Massilia sp. METH4: one gene and its partners. The protein of the gene in region 1 binds, or shares a complex with, the protein of each later gene. Links are inferred from orthologs where the notes say so. Each region holds a gene or a part of one and is shown on either strand. Other genes may lie near its edges. The genes, in order: accD, V6Z91_RS18365 and accB.

Region 1 (4,550 bases):
GATCACGGTCGGGCGGCCCGGCAGCACCTGGAAGCGCCCCGGCAGCTCGACGGTGACGAGGCCGTGCCGCACTTCCTGGGCGCCCACCGGCAGCTCATGCTTGAGCACTTCGAGCACGGCCAGTGCGGCCGAGGCGTTGAGCAACTGGTTCGCGCCGCGCAGGCTCGGATAGGCCAGCGAATTGCGGCGCATCGAACGGCCGCCGTAGTTCCACTGCTGCTTGTCGCCGGAGTAGTTGAAGTCGCGGCCCATCAGCCACAGGTCCGCACCAATCGCAGCCGCATGATCGATGAGCGCCTGCGGCGGCACCGGGTCGCTGCAGATGGCCGCCTTGCCCGGCCGGAAAATGCCGGCCTTCTCGAAGCCAATCTGCTCGCGCGTGCCGCCCAGGTAGTCGACGTGGTCGATGTCGACGGAGGTGACGATCGCCACGTCGGCATCGACAACGTTGACGGCATCCAGCCGGCCGCCCAGGCCTACCTCGAGGATCGCCACATCCAGGTTCGCGCGGCTCATCAGGTGCAGGATCGCCAGCGTGGTGAACTCGAAATACGTCAGCGGCGTATCGCCGCGCACCGCCTCGACGGCATCGAAGGCCTCGACCAGCATCGCGTCGGTGGCCAGGTCGCCATTGACGCGGGCGCGCTCATTGAAGTCGAGGAAGTGCGGCTTGATGTACAGCCCGACGCGGTAGCCGGCGCGCAACAGGATCGACTCCAGCATCGCGCAGGTGGAGCCCTTGCCATTGGTGCCCGCCACCATGATCACCGGGCAGGAAAATTGCAGTTGCAGGCGTTCCTTGACGGCGCGCACGCGGTCGAGGCCCATGTTGATGACGGTTTCGGCATGGCGCGATTCGAGCAGCGCGAGCCATTCTGGCAGGGTGGTCGGGGTGGGCATTGGGTCGGGAGAAAAACGGCAAAAACCAGGAAAGGCGCCATTCTAGCGCACCATGAAGAACGGGGCCGGGTCCTCGCGGACCCGGCCCCGTTCGGGCTTGTATCAGCATGCGTTTCAGGCATGCGTTTCAGGCATGCACCATGGCCTTGTCAGGCCGGCACGGTCAGGCGATGACTTCGGCAGCCTGGTTCTGCAGCAAGGCCAGCAGGCGCGCGATTTCCTCGCGCATCTTGCGGCGGTCGACGATCATGTCGATGGCGCCCTTGGTCAGCAGGAATTCGCTGCGCTGGAAGCCTTCCGGCAGCTTTTCGCGCACCGTGTTCTCGATCACGCGCGGGCCGGCGAAGCCGATCAGCGCCTTCGGCTCGGCCATCACCACGTCGCCCATGAAGGCGAACGAGGCGGACACGCCGCCCATGGTCGGGTCGGTCAGCACGCTGATGAACGGCAGCTTCTTCTCGGACAGCTTGGTCAGCATCGAGGTGGTCTTGGCCATCTGCATCAGCGACAGCAAGCCTTCCTGCATGCGCGCACCGCCGGTAGCCGTGATGCAGATGAACGGCACCTTCTGTTCCAGGGCGACCTGGGCCGCGCGGGCGAAGCGCTCGCCGACGACGGAACCCATCGAGCCGCCCATGAATTCGAACTCGAAACATGCCACGACAACCGGCAGGCTCATGATGGAACCGCCCAGGCACACGAGCGCATCGGTCTCGCCCGTGGCTTCCATGGCTTGCTTCAGGCGATCCGGGTATTTCTTGCTGTCCTTGAACTTCAGCGAATCGACGGGCAGCGTTTCCTGGCCGATTTCATAGCGGCCGCCGGCGTCCAGCAGCGCGTCGAGGCGCTCACGGGCGCGGATGCGCATGTGGTGGTCGCACTTCGGGCAAACGTGCAGGTTCGACTCGAGGTCCGTACGGTACAGGACGGCCTCGCAGGAGGGGCACTTGACCCACAGGCCTTCCGGCATCGTCTTGCGAGCGGCAGCTTCCGAGCGCTGGATGCGGGGGGGAAGCAGTTTTTCCAACCAGCTCATATTTTCTCCTGTTGCTCTAACTTAGGGGCGAAGTGTAGCCGTTTATGCCAGCCGTGTCGAACATTCAAAATTGGCAATTTTTAGCACGCACGTGAGATTTCATGCGGTCCGCAGGGCTCTAATGGCTGAGCTTGTGTCTCACGGTGCCAGGCACCGAGGGACACGAGCTCAGCCTTGTCCGTGGTCATCTGAAGCCCGCCCGATCGCGATGGACAGAGCACAAGCCGCCGTCTGGCGGCGCGCCTAGCCGAATACGAATGGCTGAGGCTGTGTCCCTTGGTGCCTGGCCACGGGACACGAGCCCGGCTTTAGCGCTTACTCGTCCAGCGCTCGCCGGATGCCGGCGACGAAGGCCTGCACGGCGGCCGGTGCCTGCTCGGGCTCGGACGCTTCGATTTCCTGGATGATGCGGCTGCCGATCACGACCGCGTCGGCCACGCCGGCAAGGACCTTGGCGGTCGCGGCGTCGCGGATGCCGAAGCCCACGCCGATCGGCAGGCTCACATGCCGGCGAATGGCGGCGATCCGTTCGGCCACCTGGGCGGTGTCGATGTGGCCGGCGCCGGTCACGCCCTTCAGCGACACGTAATACGAGAAGCCGCTACCGACCTTGGCCACCTGCGCCACGCGCTCCTCGGTCGAGGTGGGCGCGAGCAGGAAGATCAGGTCGAGGCCGGCGGCACGCATCCTGGCGGCGAATTCCTCGCACTCCTCGGGCGGGTAGTCGACGACGATCGCGCCGTCGGCGCCCACCTCGCGCGATTGCTCGACAAAGGCATCGACCCCGATGCGCTCGATCGGATTGGCATAGCCCATCAGCACCACGGGCGTGTGCTGGTTGGTCTTGCGGAACTCGCGCACGTACTCGAACACGTGGCGGATGCCGATCCCGTGCACCAGCGCGCGCTCGCAGGCGCGCTGGATGACGGGGCCCTCGGCCATCGGGTCGGAAAACGGCACGCCGAGTTCCAGCACATCGGCACCGCCCGCCACCAGGGCGTGCAGCAGCGGCACCGTCAGCGCGGGCGACGGGTCGCCGGCGGTAATGAAGGTCACGAGACCGGTCTTGTTGTGCGCTTTCAGCGCGGCGAAAGTCTGGGCGATACGGGACATGTTGTTCTCGGCAAATGTTTCTCGGAACCGGGGTCTGACCCAGGTTCCAGGCAATGTTTCTCGGAACCGGGGTCTGACCCCGGTATCAGGCAATGCTTCCTCGAAATGGGGTCGGAAGGAGCACGGGCCTGCAGGCCCATATCGTTCCGCAGGCGCGCAGCCATGCTCCGCGAATTCCCTGCTTCACCCCGGCTTCAGGCAACGATTACCCGAACTTCAACCCCATGCGCTCGGCAACGGTATGCATGTCCTTGTCACCCCGCCCGGACAGGTTCGCCAGCACGATCTTGTCCTTCGGCAGCGTGGCGGCCAGCTTGGCCGCGTAGGCCAGTGCGTGCGACGATTCCAGCGCGGGGATGATGCCTTCGATGTGGCAGCAGTCGTGGAAAGCCTGCAGCGCTTCCTCGTCGGTGATCGACACGTACTGGGCGCGGCCGGAATCCTTCAGCCACGCGTGTTCGGGGCCCACGCCCGGATAGTCGAGGCCGGCCGAGACCGAGTGGGTTTCGATGATCTGGCCATCGTCGCTCTGCAGCAGGTAGGTGCGGTTGCCGTGCAGGACGCCCGGGTAGCCCTTCGTCAGCGAGGCGGCGTGCTTGGCGGTGTCCAGACCCTCGCCCGCCGCTTCCACGCCGATCAGCTGCGTGTCCTTCTGGTCGATGTATGGATAGAAGATACCCATCGCGTTCGAGCCGCCGCCGATGCAGGCCAGTACGTAGTCGGGCTGGCGGCCCGCCATTTCCGGCATCTGCACGAGGCATTCCTCGCCGATCACGGACTGGAAGTCGCGCACCAGCATCGGATACGGGTGCGGGCCGGCGACGGTGCCGATGATGTAGAACGTGTTCTCGATATTCGTGACCCAGTCGCGCATCGCCTCGTTCAGCGCATCCTTCAGCGTCTTCGAGCCGGATTCGACGGGCACGACGGTGGCGCCCAGCAGCTTCATGCGGTAGACGTTCTGGGCCTGGCGTTTCACGTCCTCGGCGCCCATGTAGACCACGCATTCCAGGCCGAAGCGGGCGCAGATCGTGGCCGTGGCCACGCCGTGCTGGCCGGCGCCCGTTTCGGCGATGATGCGCGGCTTGCCCATGCGCTTGGCCAGCAGCGCCTGGCCGATCACGTTGTTGATCTTGTGCGCGCCCGTGTGGTTCAGGTCTTCGCGCTTGAAGTAGATCTGCGCGCCGCCGGCGATCTCGGACCAGCGCTTGGCGTGGTAGATCGGCGACGGGCGGCCGACGAAGTGCTTCAGCTCGTAGCGGAATTCGTCGAGGAATTCGGGGTCCTTGCTGTAGCGGGCATAGGCCTCGTTCAGCTCGGCCAGCGCATAGGTGAGCGTTTCGGCGACGAAGGAACCGCCGTAGGGGCCGAAGTGGCCGGTGGCGTCGGGCAGTTGATAGTCGGTGGCGTGGAACAGCGCCTTCGAATTTGCGGAAGTCATGTTGGCGTTCTCTCGGTTACTGGGAACGCCGTTGCTGCATGAAGCTTATGCGACGTTCCC
Region 2 (4,551 bases), 4.0 Mb from region 1 along the record:
GCCCAGCGACGCCATTTCCAGCATCTCTTCGAACGTGATGTTCTTCAGGCGGCGCGCTTCCGAGACCACGCGCGGGTCGGTCGTGTAGACGCCGTCCACGTCGGTGTAGATCAGGCATTCGTCGGCCTTCAGCGCGGCGGCGATCGCCACGGCCGACGTGTCCGAACCGCCGCGGCCCAGCGTGGCGATGTTGTCGTTCTCGTCCACGCCCTGGAAACCGGTGATGATCACGATCTTGTTCTGGTCGAGATCGGCACGCACGCGCTTGTCATCGATCGACTGGATACGGGCTTTCGTGAACGCGGAGTCGGTCTTGATGCCGACCTGCCAGCCGGCGTACGACACGGCATCCTTGCCGATCGCCTGCAGCGCCATCGACAGCAGGCCGACGGACACCTGTTCGCCGGTCGAGGCAATCATGTCCAGCTCGCGCGGGTCGGGCGGGTTCTGGATTTCCTTGGCCAGCGCGATCAGTCGGTTGGTCTCGCCGGACATCGCCGACGGCACCACCACGATCTGGTGTCCCGCGTCGTGCCACTTGGCGACACGGCGCGCGACGTTCTTGATACGGTCCGTCGATCCCATCGACGTACCGCCGTATTTGTGAACGATTAAAGCCATTGCGTTTTCTTATGGGTTGAAGTAAAGGAGCCCTTTACTGTACCTGCTGCAATGCAAAAGGACAAGTCAAAAAAGTAATGAAGTCATACACTTAGGGCATAAGCTCATAAGAATTCGGCACGGTGGCCGAACTTTATTCGGGCACCCAGCGCAGTGCTATGCGGAAATTCGCCCCGGTACCTACATAATGGCAATCCATGCCGATGCCTGCCGCGAACAACAGTCGGCCCGGAATTGCCACCACGGGCAATCGCGGGCGCTGCCAGGCAGGCACGCCGAGCGCCTGGTAATGATGCTTGAGGTCGCGCGTGGGCCGGTTCGGCGCCGGCCTGAGCCGTTCGCCGCCGCGGCGGAACGAGATCGTCAGCAACTGTTGCCGCAGCCAATCGGCGGGAACGCCCTCCTCCGCCATGTCGAAATGCAGCGTGCCGCCATAGTCGGGGAACGTGATCGACGCTTCGCCATTCCAGCGGAAGTGCTGGCTCGGGCGCTGGTCCCAGGCATCCTCCTCGGCGCCGGCCAATTGCCTTCCCTTCGGCACCAGGTGCACGCGGCCACGGTGGCGCCGCACCTCGCAATCGGGGTGCGTAACGAGCAATTGCGCATCGTCGCGGGCGTCCAGCAACTGCGCCGTCATCTCGGCCAGCCAGGCGGCCGAAGGAATGCGGATGCCGCGCACCGTGAACCAGTGGCGCAGCAGGTTGTTGCGGCGGTCTTCGCCCAGCGCACGCAGGTGGTCGACGGCGATGCTGCCCTCTTCCAGGCTCGCTTGCAGATCCTGCTCGGCCAGCTCCGCCAGCAGGCGCTGGGCGGAACGGGCGTGCGCGGCGCTGCGCGCGAAGCGCTCCTGGTAGCCGGGGAATGCGGCGGCCAGCGCGGGCATCACCGTGTGGCGCAGCGCGTTGCGGGCGTAGCGGGTGTCGCTGTTCGATTCATCCTCGATGTGCGCGATGGCGTGCTCGCTGGCGTAAGCTTCGAGCTGGGCGCGTGAGGCTTGCAGCAGCGGGCGCGCGAGCACGACGTCGGCGCTGCCCAGCAGGCCGGGCGCGGTGTTGAAGGCGTCCATGCCGGACATGCCCGCCGGGCCGGCGCCGCGCGCCAGTTGCAGCAGGATCGTTTCGGCCTGGTCGTCCAGATGGTGGGCCGTCAGCAGCAGCTTGACGCCGTGCTCGCCGCTCAGTTCGCCCAGGGCCGCGTAGCGGGCCTGGCGGGCCGAGGCTTCGGTACCGGCCTTGCGATCCGCGAGGGTGACCTTGCGCGAAGCGAACGTGATGCCGAGCCTGGTGCATTCGGCTGCGCAGTGGGCTTCCCAGGCGTCGGCATTGGGGCTGAGGCCGTGGTGGATGTGGAAGGCGAACACAGGTGCGCCGCCCGCGGCCGCGCGGGCCAGGTGCAGCAGGACCGAGGAGTCGAGGCCACCGCTGTAGGCGATGGCGATGGGGTGGCTGGCTTCGCGGGGCAATGTGGCCAGTGCCGCGCGGAAGACCGAAGTGAGATCGGGGTGGCGCTTCATGATTGCTCAAAACAGAACGGGGACAGCCGCGCTGGCGGACTGTCCCCGATATGGTGCTGCGAGAGAAAACCGGTGTCCGACACTATGTCCAGGCGCAGCCTGGAAATAGTGTCAGACACCAATCGTCGGTACCTTACTCCTGCGGCGTGGTTTCCTTGAACTTGCCGTAGCTCATCAGCTTCTGGTGACGCTGTTCCAGCAGGTCTTTCGTCTTCATGCCCTGGAACTGGCGCAGCGAGTCGGCCAGCGCGCGTTTCAGCAGGCGGGCCATTTCCTTCGGGTCGCGGTGGGCGCCCCCCAGCGGCTCACTGACGATCTTGTCGACCAGGCCCATCGCCTTCAGGCGGTGCGCGGTCAGGCCCAGCGCCTCGGCGGCGTCGGCCGCGCGCTCGGCGGTCTTCCACAGGATCGAGGCGCAGCCCTCGGGGGAAATCACGGAATACGTGGCGTATTGCAGCATCAGCACGGAGTCGCCCACGGCGATCGCCAGCGCGCCGCCGGAACCGCCTTCGCCGATGATCGTGGCGATCAGGGGCACCTTCAGTTCGGCCATCACGTACAGGTTGTGGCCGATCGCTTCGGACTGGCCGCGCTCTTCGGCATCGATGCCGGGGAAGGCGCCGGGCGTGTCCACGAACGTGAAGATCGGCAGGTTGAATTTCTCGGCAACCTTCATCAGGCGCATGGCCTTGCGGTAGCCTTCCGGTTTCGGCATGCCGAAGTTGCGCAGCGCGCGTTCCTTCGTGTCGCGGCCCTTCTGGTGGCCGATCACCATGCACGGCTGGCCATTGAAGCGGGCCAGGCCGCCGACGATCGACTGGTCGTCGGCATACGTGCGGTCGCCGTGCAGCTCGTGGAAGTCCGTGAAGATCTCGTTCACGTAGTCCATCGTGTAGGGGCGCTGCGGGTGGCGGGCGATCTGCGATACCTGCCACGGCGTCAGCTTGGCGTAGATATCCTTCGTCAGCTGCTGGCTCTTCTTGGCCAGGCGGTCGATTTCCTCGGAAATGTCGACGGCCGAATCGTCCTGTACGAAGCGCAGCTCTTCAATCTTGGAGTCCAGCTCCGCGATGGGCTGCTCGAAATTGAGGAAAGTAGTTTTGGTCATTGGTCCTCCGAGAGTATGAACCCAGGACGCGCTCGTGCAACGGCAGCGGGAGCGGGCGAGGCTTCAAATTGTTGGCTATTCTACCGGAACAGGATCGAGGCTACGCCATAAATACCAGGTAGCGACGGTCCGATACGGCTCCCAGTTTGCCGAGACTTCGCGCGCATCGCTGCGCGAAACCGGCTCGCCCGAGAAATAGTTATGGCTGATGCCCGCGATCAGGCGCGGGTCGTCCAGCGGCAGCACATTCGGCCGCAGCAGGTTAAAGATCAGGAACATTTCCGCTGTCCAGCGCGTGATGCCGCGGATCTGGACCAGCTCCGCAATGACGGCTTCATCGTCCATCTGGTGCCACTCGCCGGCATGCACTTTCCTTGCCTTGAAGTTGTCCGCCAGGTCGAGGATGTATTCCGTCTTGCGCTTGGAAAGCCCGCACGCGGCCAGCTGCTCGGGGCCGGCCTTGATGACGAGCGCGGGCGTGAATTTCGGGATTGCTTCCAGCAACTTCTGCCAGGCGGCATTGGCCGCCTTCGGCGTCACCTGCTGGTTGACGATCGAGCGCGCCAGGGTGATGAACGGGTCGTCGTGACCCACCAGGTGCAGGTCGCCGAACTGGGGGATGAGCTTGTTCATGATGCGGTCACGCCGCATCAGCTCGGCCTTGGCCTCTTCCCAATACGGCGGCACGGCCACCTGGCGGCCCGCGCCGCCCGATTTGTCCCTGGACTGGAGAACCATTATGCGCGGCGCCAGTTCGTCGTGCCGTCCGGCTTGTCCTCGAGGACGACGCCGGCGGCCAGCAGGTCGGCGCGGATCTTGTCCGCCTGCGCGAAGTCGCGCGCCTTCTTGGCCGCGGCGCGCGCCGCGATCGCTTCTTCGATGGACGCTTCGCCGAATGCATCGGCCACGCCCGCCTTCAGGAATTCCTGCGGATCGCGCTGCAGGATGCCCAGCACGCCGGCCAGGCCCTTCAGCTGGCGCACCGCTTCCGGCGCCTTCGTGCGATTGACTTCGGACGCCAGGTCGAACAGCACGGAGACGGCGATCGGCGTGTTGAAATCGTCGTTCATGGCTTCCGCAAAACGTTGCGCATGGGGCTCGTTCCAGTCGAGCTCGGCACCGTCGCCCTGCACGCCATCGAGGGCGGTGTACAGGCGCGTCAGCGCGCCGCGCGCATCCTCGATATGCGTATCCGAGTAATTCAGCGGGCTGCGATAGTGGGCGCGCAGGATGAAGAAGCGCACCACTTCGGCGTCGAATTTCTTCAGCACTTCGCGGATCGTGAAGAAGTTGCCCAGGGATTTGGACA
Region 3 (4,761 bases), 690 kb from region 1 along the record:
GCCGGCGGAACGGTGCCGGCATCCGGGCCAGCACTCCCTTCCGACCCCTTATCTACCGCCGCGGGCTCGTCGACGACGGCCGTCGCCTGTTCATCCAGATCCAGCTCGAGATCGAGCTTCGGCGCGGCAGGCGAGGACACGGGCACCGGCAGCGGCGCAACCACCACCGCCGCTCCAGGCTCTACCAGCGCCGCATTCCCATCGAAGATTTCATTGCAGGCGCCGCAGCGCACAATGCCCCCACGCAGCTTCAACTGGTCCAGGGCGACCCGGAACACGGTATGGCAGTGGGGGCATTTGGTGGCGAGCGCCATGCGTGAAAGAATTACCCTTGGCGTGAGGGAGGCGGCGCGAAGTTGCCATCCTCCGCGCCCTGGCGGCCGGCAAGGGCGACCCAGCCCTCGTGCTCGGCCCAGACGGACAGCTTGATGAACGGCGCATACGCGGCGGCCACTTCTTCGGCCTGGCGGGCCAGCACGCCGGACAGCACCAGCGCGCCGCCGTCGGCCACGCGGCCCGACAGCATCGGCGCCATCAGCTTCAGCGGCGACGACAGGATGTTGGCCACCACGATGTCGAATTTCGCATTGGCGTAAGCCGACTGCGCGAAGTCCTCGGGAACGAAGTATTCGATATCCTCGACACCGTTACGCACGGCATTGTCGCGCGCCGAGTCGATGGCCTGCGGGTCGATGTCCACGCCGGCAACCGGCGCGGCGCCCAGCTTGCGGGCCACCATGGCCAGGATGCCGGAACCGCAGCCATAGTCGAGCACCGTCTTGCCCGGCGCCGGATGGGCTTCCAGCCATTCCATGCACAGGCGGGTGGTCGGGTGGCTGCCGGTGCCGAAGGCCAGGCCAGGGTCCAGTTCCAAGATCAGCGCTCCAGGGTCCGGCGCCTCGTGCCAGCTCGGCACGACCCAGATGTTCTTGCCGATGTGGATCGGCTCGAATTGCGATTGCGTGAGGCGTACCCAATCCTCATCGGCCACCTTGCGGGTGGTGAAGGCGGGCAGCGTCTTCAGGCCCACGGCCTGCGCGGCTGCCGCCACGATGAAGGAATGATCGGCATCGTCGTCGGCCAGGGCTACGACGCGGCTGTGTTCCCACGCCGCTTCCTTCGGCTCCATGCCGGGCTCGCCGAACAGCGGCTGCTCCGCGTCGGTGCCTTCGTCCGCATCCTCGACGGAAACGGACAGGGCGCCCGCTTCCATCAGCGCGTCGGACAAGCCTTCCGCGTAATCGCGGGCGACTTCGATGACGATTTCAGTCCAGCTCATGAACCCGCCTTGGGCATTGCCGCCAGTTTCTGTTCCAGATAGTGGATATTCGTGCCGCCCTCGATGAAGCGGGCATCGACCATCAGCTCGCGGTGCAGCGGGATATTGGTCTGGATGCCTTCGACCACCATTTCCGACAGCGCGATCTGCATGCGGCGGATCGCCTGCTCGCGGGTCGCGCCGTAGGTGATCACCTTGCCGATCATCGAATCGTAGTGCGGTGGCACATAGTAACCCGCATACGAGTGCGAGTCGACGCGCACGCCAGGGCCGCCCGGCACGTGCCACGCCGTGATGCGGCCCGGGGATGGGGTGAACTTGAACGGATCCTCGGCATTGATGCGGCACTCGACCGCGTGGCCGGACAGCATCACGTCGCGCTGGCGGAAGCGCAGGCGCTCGCCGCAGGCGATGCGGATCTGTTCCTGCACGATATCGATGCCGGTGATCATTTCCGTCACCGGGTGTTCGACCTGCACGCGGGTGTTCATCTCGATGAAGTAGAACTCACCGTTTTCATACAGGAATTCGAACGTGCCGGCGCCGCGGTAGCCGATCTTGCGGCACGCTTCGGCGCAGCGGTCGCCGATCTTCTCGATCAGCTTGCGGGGAATGCCCGGTGCCGGCGCTTCCTCGATCACTTTCTGGTGGCGGCGCTGCATCGAGCAGTCGCGCTCGCCCAGCCACACGGCGTTCTTGTGCTCGTCGGCCAGGATCTGGATTTCCACGTGGCGCGGATTCTCCAGGTACTTCTCCATATAGACTTCCGGATTGCCGAAGGCCGCGCCCGCTTCACTCTTCGTCATGGTGACGGCGTTCAGCAGGGCCGCCTCGGTATGCACCACGCGCATGCCGCGGCCGCCACCGCCGCCGGCCGCCTTGATGATGACCGGGTAGCCGACCTTGCGGGCGATCTGCACGATGGCCTTCGGATCGTCCGGCAGGGCGCCGTCCGAACCGGGCACACAAGGCACGCCGGCCTTGATCATGGCCTGCTTGGCCGACACCTTGTCGCCCATCATGCGGATCGAGTCGGAGCGGGGGCCGATGAACACGAAGCCGGATTTCTCCACGCGTTCGCAGAAGTCGGCGTTCTCGGACAGGAACCCGTAGCCCGGGTGGATCGCCTCGGCATCGGTCACTTCGGCCGCGCTGATGATCGCCGGCATGTTCAGGTAGGAGAGGCTCGACGAGGCCGGGCCGATGCAGACGGATTCATCGGCCAGTTTGACGTATTTCGCGTCCTTGTCCGCTTCGGAGTGCACGACGACCGTCTTGATGCCCATCTCGCGGCAGGCGCGCTGGATACGCAGCGCGATTTCACCACGGTTGGCAATGAGAATTTTTTCAAACATGGCTAGTTCTATGTTTGCGAACACCCGGACGCGCCGGGTGTTCTTGTAGAAGAGGGGAGCTTACGTGGCGGCGGGCCGCCGGGCCGGCGCTGGGCCGGCTGCATCGGACTTTCGCCGATGGTCGATCAGCCAATGACGAACAGCGGCTGGCCGAATTCGACCGGCTGGCCGTTCTCGACCAGGATCTGGGTGATCGTGCCGGCTTTGTCGGTGTCGATCTCGTTCAGCAGCTTCATCGCTTCGATGATGCACAGCGTGTCGCCTTCCTTCACGGTGGCGCCCACTTCGACGAACGGCGGATTACCCGGCGCGGACGAGCGGTAGAACGTGCCGACCATTGGCGATTTCACGATATGGCCGGTCGGCTCGGCGGCGGCCGGCACTGCCGGCGCGGCGGCAGCGGCGGCCGGCGCAGGGGCAGCGGCCGGAACATACTGGGTCGGAGCGCCTTGCGGCGGCATCATCACGACCTGGTTCTGCGGCATGGCGGACGACTTGACGATGCGTACCTTGCTCTCGCCCTCGGTCACTTCGAGTTCTGCAATATCCGATTCGGCAACCAAGTCAATCAACGTCTTGAGCTTGCGTAGATCCATCTGAGACTCCCGTCTAATCTTGTTTTGTGAATGTTGGCGCGGCTGCCATGATAAGCGAAAACGCAGTAAATAGCGCGCAGATCGCGTACATTAACTGCTTTTTAAAGCAAAGTCGATCGCGAACCGGTATCCATCGGTACCGAGCCCGCAAATCGTTCCCTTGGCAATCGCGCTGAGAAATGAGTGGTGGCGAAAGCTTTCGCGCTGATAAATATTCGAGATGTGCACTTCGACGAAGGGGATCGCCACACCGGCCAGCGCGTCGCGCAACGCCACGCTGGTATGGGTATAACCGCCTGGGTTGATGACGATGAAGTCCACGCCTTCGTCGCGGGCTGCATGGATGCGGTCGATCAGCGCACCTTCATGATTGCTCTGGAACGTGGCCAGTTGCGCGCCGGCCTGCGTGGCCTGGTCCCGCGCCGCCTGTTCCACCTGTGCCAATGTCGTGGCCCCATAGACGCCGGGCTCCCGGGTGCCCAACAAGTTCAGATTGGGGCCGTTCAGCAGCAGCAGGTGTTTTGCCATGTTCTGACCTTTGTCCAGCGAAAGTTCCGCATTTTGCCGTCTAGCGCGACTATTTGGCAAGAAAAAAGAACTTTCCAAACAGTTAACTCAGTCGTTACCCGGAGCGCGCTGCCGGGCCTGCGCGCTTCCCTACAGGGCCGCGAGGTCCTGGTGCAGCTGGTCGAACTTCAACAGGCCCAGATAGGTCTTCTTCACTTGCCCGTCGGCGCCGATCAGCACCGTGAACGGCAGGCCACCCTGGGTATTGCCGAACTGGCGCGCCAGTTCCGTGCCGCCCACGCCGTCCACGTAGATCGGATAGGCGATCTGGAATTTTTGCGTGAATTGGGCGATGTTCGACGGCGAGTCGATACCGATGCCGATCACCTGCAAGTCCTTGTACTTGCCGCTCCGTTGCAGCGCGGAGAGTTCCGGCATCTCCTTCACGCAGGGGGCGCACCAGGTGGCCCAGAAGTTCACCAGCAGCGGCTTGCCCTTCCATTGCGCCAGCGCTTGCTGGGTGCCCTGGGCGTCCGGCATCGACCGGGCCAGGAAGGCATTGACCACGGCGCTGGCGGCCGCGGCGCCTTCGGGCGGCACGGTGGCAGTGATGGGCGGGGCGGGTTCTTTCTTGTTGACGCCGACCCAGGCGCCGATCGCGCCAAATAAAAGGGCGATGACGCCGCAGGCCAGCAGGTGGGATTTCTTCATTCGGTTCCGTGTTCAGTATCAATGAGGGCGCGCAGCTCGGCGATGTCGGCGCGCGCCGGGCGTTCTCCCGCCTTTTGCTTCTTTGCTCCGCGCAGGTCGTGCTGCTCGTACAGTTCCACGTGCACGCCTTCGCCATGCCACATGAAGCTTACCGTCTCGACCGGATCGTGGCGCGGGCCCTTGAAGTGCTCGCTCTCCGAGATCTCGATATCGACGTTCTTATTCAGCAGGAAGATCTGCACTTCCTTGGCGCTGTCCGCGAACAGTTGCAGGTGGATGTCGTCGTGCTCGCCGGCGCTGCCGCTCAGGACCG

Evidence for each region.
Region 2: the proteins of accD (region 1) and V6Z91_RS18365 are in contact, whole or in part, in a solved structure (PDB 8UXZ), measured with the Escherichia coli proteins. The link is inferred for Massilia sp. METH4 from one-to-one orthologs.
Region 3: the proteins of accD (region 1) and accB are in contact, whole or in part, in a solved structure (PDB 8UXZ), measured with the Escherichia coli proteins. The link is inferred for Massilia sp. METH4 from one-to-one orthologs.

Annotation. Positions count from the first base shown.
Region 1 is NZ_CP146614.1:192,211-196,760, forward strand. Bases 1-2,756 are described here. They hold accD (acetyl-CoA carboxylase, carboxyltransferase subunit beta), read right to left. Parts: upstream 1,937-2,756; coding sequence 1,064-1,936; downstream 1-1,063. Other genes in these bases: folC (bifunctional tetrahydrofolate synthase/dihydrofolate synthase), read right to left, coding at 1-900; trpA (tryptophan synthase subunit alpha), read right to left, coding at 2,252-2,756. In the rest of the region: more of trpA, read right to left, coding at 2,757-3,049; trpB (tryptophan synthase subunit beta), read right to left, coding at 3,255-4,490; V6Z91_RS00955 (phosphoribosylanthranilate isomerase), read right to left, coding at 4,536-4,550.
Region 2 is NZ_CP146614.1:4,155,999-4,160,549, reverse strand. What follows is about bases 1,256-4,012. They hold V6Z91_RS18365 (acetyl-CoA carboxylase carboxyltransferase subunit alpha), read right to left. Parts: upstream 3,243-4,012; coding sequence 2,268-3,242; downstream 1,256-2,267. Other genes in these bases: cysS (cysteine--tRNA ligase), read right to left, coding at 3,980-4,012; V6Z91_RS18360 (DNA-3-methyladenine glycosylase 2 family protein), read right to left, coding at 3,318-3,980; tilS (tRNA lysidine(34) synthetase TilS), read right to left, coding at 1,256-2,134. Outside these bases: V6Z91_RS18375 (aspartate kinase), read right to left, coding at 1-621; more of tilS, read right to left, coding at 755-1,255; more of cysS, read right to left, coding at 4,013-4,551. UniProt on the Escherichia coli protein: Component of the acetyl coenzyme A carboxylase (ACC) complex. First, biotin carboxylase catalyzes the carboxylation of biotin on its carrier protein (BCCP) and then the CO(2) group is transferred by the carboxyltransferase to acetyl-CoA to form malonyl-CoA.
Region 3 is NZ_CP146614.1:883,543-888,303, reverse strand. Bases 1,496-4,462 are described here. They hold accB (acetyl-CoA carboxylase biotin carboxyl carrier protein), read right to left. Parts: upstream 3,231-4,462; coding sequence 2,760-3,230; downstream 1,496-2,759. Other genes in these bases: V6Z91_RS03925 (hypothetical protein), read right to left, coding at 4,445-4,462; V6Z91_RS03930 (TlpA disulfide reductase family protein), read right to left, coding at 3,888-4,448; aroQ (type II 3-dehydroquinate dehydratase), read right to left, coding at 3,321-3,758; accC (acetyl-CoA carboxylase biotin carboxylase subunit), read right to left, coding at 1,496-2,634. In the rest of the region: V6Z91_RS03955 (DUF3426 domain-containing protein), read right to left, coding at 1-278; prmA (50S ribosomal protein L11 methyltransferase), read right to left, coding at 326-1,279; more of accC, read right to left, coding at 1,276-1,495; more of V6Z91_RS03925, read right to left, coding at 4,463-4,761. UniProt on the Escherichia coli protein: This protein is a component of the acetyl coenzyme A carboxylase complex; first, biotin carboxylase catalyzes the carboxylation of the carrier protein and then the transcarboxylase transfers the carboxyl group to form malonyl-CoA.